One region of the Microlunatus panaciterrae genome, then DNA from elsewhere that is predicted to be linked to it. Evidence: riboswitches for the same ligand, from Rfam matches in the RefSeq annotation. Region 1 holds a riboswitch; the other holds the start of a gene.
The links. A riboswitch is a leader RNA that binds a small molecule or an ion and turns the genes downstream of it on or off. The one in region 1 is predicted to bind cyclic di-AMP.

Region 1 (3,395 bases):
GTGGAGCGGGTGGCCCGCTGGGCCACCGGCGACCTGCGGCCGCACCTGACAGTGCTGTTGGATGTGGACCCCAGCGAGGCCGTGCACTCCAAGGTCGACAAGGACCGGCTGGAGGCGGCCGGGGACGTGTTCCATCAGCGCACCCGCGAGTACTTTCTGCAGCTGGCCGCCCGCGATCCGGAGCACTACCTGGTGCTGCATGCCCGGGACTCGGTGGAGCAGATCGCGGCCGCCGTCCAGGACCGGGTGCACCAGCTGGTGTCGGCACCCCCCGGCAGACTGGTCTCATGAGTGCTCCGGCCGCCGAACAGCTGACCGGGGTCTGGGCGGAGCTGATCGGGCAGAACCAGTCGGTGGCGACGCTGCGCCGGGCCGTCAGTGGGGCGCGGCATGCGATGTCGCACGCGTGGCTCATCACGGGGCCACCCGGGTCGGGTCGCTCCAACGCCGCCCGCGCGTTCGCGGCGGCGCTGCAGTGCCGCGACGGCGGTTGTGGCACCTGCAACGACTGCCGGACCTCGCTCAGCGGCGCCCATCCCGATGTGACGCTGGTGCGGACCGAGATGCTGTCCATCGGGGTCGACGAGGTGCGCGACCTGGTGCGGCGGGCGGCGATGAGCCCGACCATGGGCCGGGCCCAGGTCCTGGTGGTCGAGGACGCCGACCGGGTCACCGAGCGGGGCGCTGACGCATTGCTGAAGAGCATCGAGGAACCGGCTGCCCGGACCGTCTGGATCCTCTGCGCGCCGACCGTTGAGGACGTGGTGGCGACCATCCGGTCCAGGTCCCGGCTGCTGACGCTGCAGACCCCGACCATTCCTGCGGTGGCCCAGCTGCTGCAGACCAGGGACGGCGTCGACCCGGCCCTGGCTGCGTACGCCGCCCGAGCCTCGCAGGGCCATGTCGGCCGAGCCCGGGTGCTGGCCCGAGACGAGGCGGCCCGGAACCGGCGGCACGAGATCCTGCAGATCCCCACCCAGCTGCGCGGGCTCGGAGCCTGCCTGACGGCCGCGGCCAACCTGGTCGAGGCCTGCGCCGAGGAGGCGACCCGCGCGACCACCGACATCGACGCCCGGGAGCGCAAGGAGCTCGAGGAGGCCCTCGGGTTCGGCACCAAGGGCGCCCGGCCCCGGCAGGCTCAAGCAGCACTCAAGGAATTGGACGACCAGCAGAAGGCCAGAGCCAAGCGATACCAGCGCGACGCGATCGACCGCGCGCTCACCGAGCTCACCGCCTACTACCGCGACGTGCTCAGCATCCAGACCCGGTCCGGCGCTGCCCTGGTCAACCCCGAGCTGGAGGCTCAGATCACTGTGCTGGCACGGAAGTCGACCCCCGAGTCGACGCTGCGACGGATCGACTCCCTGTTGGCCTGCCGGGTGGCTTTGGAGACCAATGTGAGCCCGCTGCTCGCGGTCGAGGCCATGCTGATCGGGCTGGTCGAGGGCTAGTCCTGAACCCACGGCCCGGTAAACGGTTCCCGGGCGCGTCGTCGGACTTGCACAGGGTGGTCCGCACGGCTTACGGTGTGTCCGGTTTCGTGTCCAATTCGTTATCAATTACACGCGTGTCGTTCACGGGGCCTGCAGGACTCGCTGCGCATCGGATATGCCGGCGAGATCGCGTGTCCGATACGCCGAACTTCACTGGTCGGACACCTCGTCGGGAGAGCCCCGAGCGCAGTGAAGGTGGGGAAACCACTCTGGTCATGTCCGTGAGGACCTGACCTTGGGGTGAACGGCCGGAGCGCGATGACCTCGCGTCAAGGCCCAGGGCACCTGACAGCCCGAATCCGACAGCTAACCCCGGAGGCGTTCGTCAGGAAGGGCGAGGAACTTGAACAACTCCAAGATCATGAAGCGGCTGGTGGGCGTTGCCGCCGCCGTCGCGCTGTCGGTCGGCATGGGCGCCGCCACCGCGGCGCCGGCAAGTGCGGGTGGCAGCGTGTGGGACCGGGTGGCGGACTGCGAGAGCAGCGGCAACTGGTCGATCAACACCGGGAACGGGTTCTACGGCGGGCTGCAGTTCTCCCGGAGCACCTGGAAGGCCTTCGGCGGCACGCAGTATGCCTCCACCGCCAACAGGGCATCGAAGGCCGAGCAGATCGCCGTGGCACGGCGGACACTGGCTGCCCAGGGACCCGGCGCCTGGCCGGTCTGCGGCCGCAAGGCAGGGCTGACCCGAGCCAACGGTGGTGCGAGCACCAACGCCTCGGCGAGTGCGCACAAGACCACCGTGACGAAGAAGAAGGCCACGAAGGCCAAGAAGAAGAGTCACAAGGTCCACGGCAAGACGGTGCGGGTCAAGCGCGGCGATACCATCGCCAAGATCGCCAAGCGTCACCACGTCCGTGGCGGTTGGAAGGGTCTGTGGAAGCTGAACAAGCGGACCGTGAAGAACCCGAACGCCATCTACATCGGTCAGGTGCTGCGGGTCCGCTGACCCACGTTCTGCCCGGACTTCTCGGGGCGTGCCCCGACCTCCCGGGACGTGCCCCGAGCCTGTCGGACGTGCCCCGAGCCTGTCGAGGGGCGAGCAGCTGACCAACGCACAGAGGCCCGACGGAAACACCATCCGTCGGGCCTCTGCGCTGTTCGCAGCCTGGTCACATTCCGGTCTCAGAGAGTCGCCGCGCGCCCGATCTGGACGATCTTCCAGCCGGCCTGCTGCCAGGTCGGCTGATGCAGCTTGAGTCGCCCATCGATGATGATCCGGGTGCGGACCAGCTCCGCCAGCCGGGCTGGGTCGAGGTAGCGGAACTCCGGCCACTCGGTCAGGTGCAGCACGATGTCGGCCCCGGTGACCGCCTCCTCGACCGATGCCGCCTGGGTCAGCCCCGGACGTACCACCACCGCCTGCGGGTCGAAGACGTACACCTCAGCACCCTGGTCGGCAAGCTGGGCGGCGACGGTCAGGGCGGGCGAGTTGCGGGTGTCGTCCGTGCCCGGCTTGAAGCTGGCACCGAGTACGGCGACCCGTTTGCCGCTGATGTCACCGCCGACCTGGGCGACGGTGAGCTCGGCCACCGCGGCGCGCTGGCCCTCGTTGATCGCCTCGACGCTGCTGATGAAGTCACTGAGCACGTCGACGCCGAGCTCGTCGGCGCGTACCGCGAGGGCGCGAATGTCCTTCGGGAAGCAGCCGCCACCGAAGCCCAGGCCGGCATTGAGGAACTCCCGGCCGATCCGGGAGTCGTAGCCGATGGCATCGGCCAGCAGGGTGACATCGCCGCCGGCGGCCTGGCACATCTGAGCCATCGCATTGATGAAGCTGATCTTGGTCGCAAGGAACGCGTTCGCGGCGACCTTGATCAACTCGGCAGTTGCCAGGTCGCAGGTGACCAGCGGGGTCTGTTCGCTCAGCGGGATGGCGTACACCTGCTCGAGCAGGGTCCT
Region 2 (3,395 bases), 980 kb from region 1:
GTAGAGCATCGCCGCGGTGGGGGTGAAACCCGGGTCGGCCCGGGAGAGCCAGCGGGTGAAGGTGTCCCGGTCGGCCGACAGCACGGCGCCGCCGATCGCGTCCGCGGCCTGCTGCGCCAAGAGCAGTGCAGAGCCTCGCGCTGTCCCGGTCGGGCCGGCAGTGGTCGGGCCGGCACTGGTCGGGCCGGGGGCGGTCGGGCTGGCTGTGCAGCCGGCCACCAGGGCCAGAATGAGCAGTAGGGCCGCGAGCCAAGACAACAGCCCTCCCGGGCGGTGGGCTCGGGAGGGCTGGACGTTCCGGGTGGGCAGGGTCAGCCTGGGCGACGGGCGCCGGCGAAGGGCATCGAGTCGACGCTGGCGTAGCCGATGGGCTTGCCGGGCCGGGAGGCGTGGATGACCTGGCCGTTGCCCGCGTACAGCGCGACATGGCTGAGGCCGCTGTAGAAGAACACCAGGTCGCCGGGCTGCAGCTCCGATCGGGACACCGGACGTCCGTTGCCGAACTGTGCCTGCGAGGTCCGAGCGAGGCTGACGCCAGCAGCGGCCCAGGCGGCGCCGGTCAGGCCGGAGCAGTCGTAGGCGTCCGGCCCGGCGCTGCCGTAGCGGTACGGCTTGCCGAGCTGGCGGCGAGCGAAGGCCAGCGCGGTGGCGCCCTTGCCGGATCCGGTGGAGGTCGACGGAGCATCCTTGGAGGTGCGATCGCTTGAGCGCGAGGTCGCGGTGCCGGAGCGCGAACCCGCCGACTGGGCACTCTCGGCCGCCTTACGGTCGGCGGCGGCACGGGCGGCCTCTTCCGCGGCGAGGCGGCGGCGCTCCTGGTCGGTGAGCTTGCTGAGCACGGCCTTGGCCTGCAGGACCTTCTGGTCCGAGGCTGCGCGAAGGTCCTTGAGCTTCTGCTCGTGCTTCTTCAGGTCACTCAGGTCGGTCTCGGCCGAGCGTTGCAGACCGGCCAGGTTGGCCTGTTCCCGCTGGAAGTCCTGCAGCACGGTGTTCTGGTTCTCGCTGACCTTCTCCACGGTGGAGATCTGGCTCAGGAACCCGGCTGTGTCCGAGGTAAAGAAGAGCTGGGCAGTGGTGTCGATGGTGCGGTTCTGGAACTGCGCCAGCGCCACCTGGCCGACCTGGTTGCGCATCCGGGCGACCTTGGCGGTCTGCGCCGCGACGTCTGCCTGCTTGGTCTTCAGCGCCTTCTTGCCCGCGGCCACCTTCTGTTGGATGCCGGCGTACTCCTGGTCGATGGCGGCCGCCTCGGTTTCCAGCTGGGTGACCTGGGTCTTGGCCTCGTCAATGGTGAGCGGTGGGTCGGCGGCTGCCGGCACACCGGAGAAGATGGTCGCCGTCAGAGCGACTGCCGAAACCCCCAGAGCAGCGTTCCGCAGGAACGTACGAGTGCGTGATGTCACGCCGAGCTGACCCCTTCACAGTTGACGCCGACCAGGTGAGCTGACGGATTCGGGCGGGGAAGGTGCGCCCTACAGCCAACCGCTGCACCGCGGTCTGCCGATTCACCCCACAAGATTGGTTCCCCGGCTCCCCGGTGTGCGCGAGCGTACGCCGGGGATTGAGCGTGCCCCGTGGCTGAGGACTCTTGCCCCCGACTGCACCACGACGCTGAGGACAGCGTAGGTCACGAAATGATCACTGTCCAACCGGTCCGGGTCCTGGTTGATCAGGCATAGTCCTGCCAGGTCAGCGGCGCCTGGACCGATACTCCGGGTGTGGTCCGCGGCACCAGCCGCAGCGGCGGCACCAGGCCCGAGTCGGCCAACGCGGCCAGCGCCGCCCGCTCGTCACCGTCAAGGTCGACCCCCTCCTCCGGCGCGCCCAGCAGAACGCTGATGACGCAGTCGTCACAGGCCAGCCCGCGGGCCACGCAGGTCTGACAGTCGACGTGCAGGGAATCCATCTCGATCTCCTCCATCTGAGGGCGGCCCCGTCCACTGGGCGGGTCCGCACCATCTCCGTCCCGGCGCAGCGGCCGGGATGTAGCCCACTCTGGCCGAGGCCACTGACAGTGCCGCCGGACGACCTCACTCAGCCAGGGAATGTCAGCGGTGTAACTTACGGTGCTGCCATGAGCACCACCGGCACACTGCAGGACTCGTTCGACGACCTCGGCACCCACCTGTCGCACGTCACCTTCTGTGTCGTCGACCTGGAGACCACCGGTGGGGCCGAGGACGACTCGATCACCGAGATCGGCGCGGTCAAGGTGCGCGGCGGTGAGGTGCTGGCCGAGTTCCAGACGCTGGTCAACCCGCATGCGCACATCCCGCCGCTGATCGCCGTACTGACCGGCATCACCAACCAGATGGTCGCCGAGGCCCCCGCGCTCCCGCAGGTGCTGCCGGCCTTCCTCGAGTTCGCCGGCGGCACCGTTCTGGTGGCTCACAATGCGGGCTTCGACGTCGGCTTCCTGAAACGGGCCTGCGCCCGGCAGGAGTACCCGTGGCCGCGGTTGCCCGTCCTGGACACGGTCGCGCTGGCCCGGACCATCCTGCTCCGCGACGAGGTGCCGAACTGCAAGCTCGGCACCTTGGCTCAGCATTTCCGCTCGGCCACCACCCCCAACCACCGCGCGCTGGCGGACGCCCGGGCCACCGTCGACGTGCTGCACGGCCTGATCGAGCGGGTCGGCAACCTCGGCGTGCACACCATTGAGGACCTGCAGGAGTTCACCCGGCGGGTCTCCCCGCAGCGACGGGCCAAGCGCGGCTGGGCCCATGACCTGCCTGCCAAGCCCGGGGTCTACCTGTTCGTCGCCGACCAGGACGACCAGCGGCACGTGCTGTACGTCGGCAAGAGCAGGAACATCAAGACCCGCGTGCGGACCTACTTCACCGCCTCCGAGACCCGACCACGAATGGACGAGATGGTCCGTCTCGCCACCGGTGTCGAGGCGATCCCCTGCGAGACGGCGCTGCAGGCGGAGATCTTCGAGCTGCGCATGATCGCCGCCCACAGTCCGCGCTACAACCGGCGGTCGAAGTTCCCCGAGCGCCAGCACTGGATCAAGATCACCCAGGAGGCCTTCCCCCGGCTGTCACTGGTACGCAGCGTCCGCGACGACCGGGCCACCTACTTCGGGCCGTTCCGGCGCCGCCAGCAGGCCGAGGACGTGGTGCTCGCGCTGTACGACGCCTTCCCGATCCGCCAGTGCACGCCCCGACTGAGCACCCGGACCACGACACCGGCCTGTGCGCTGGCCGGGATGGGCCGCTGCTGCGCCCCCTGCGACGGCACCACGCCGGTGCACACGTACGCGCTGATCGTCGAGCAGGTCCGGCAGGCGCTGGCCGGAGACGCCCGCCCGGTGGTGTCGGCGATGCGGGAGCGGCTGCATCGGCTGATCCGACAGCAGCGGTTCGAGGAGGCCGCGACCATCCGGTACCGGT

Region 2: another riboswitch for cyclic di-AMP. It lies ahead of JOE57_RS15455 (NlpC/P60 family protein); the one in region 1 lies ahead of JOE57_RS18960 (LysM peptidoglycan-binding domain-containing protein).

What each region holds. Positions count from the first base shown of each region.
Region 1 is NZ_JAFBCF010000001.1:2,400,871-2,404,265, forward strand. Features, by position in the region: gene tmk (dTMP kinase) at 1-291, shown strand, start outside; gene JOE57_RS10860 (DNA polymerase III subunit delta') at 288-1,451, shown strand; cyclic di-AMP (ydaO/yuaA leader) riboswitch at 1,625-1,829, shown strand; gene JOE57_RS18960 (LysM peptidoglycan-binding domain-containing protein) at 1,837-2,442, shown strand; gene JOE57_RS10870 (nucleotide sugar dehydrogenase) at 2,619-3,395, opposite strand, start outside.
Region 2 is NZ_JAFBCF010000001.1:3,385,453-3,388,847, reverse strand. Features, by position in the region: gene JOE57_RS15460 (gluzincin family metallopeptidase) at 1-258, opposite strand, end outside; gene JOE57_RS15455 (NlpC/P60 family protein) at 312-1,403, opposite strand; cyclic di-AMP (ydaO/yuaA leader) riboswitch at 1,413-1,578, opposite strand; gene JOE57_RS15450 (hypothetical protein) at 1,670-1,906, opposite strand; gene JOE57_RS15445 (DEDD exonuclease domain-containing protein) at 2,075-3,395, shown strand, end outside.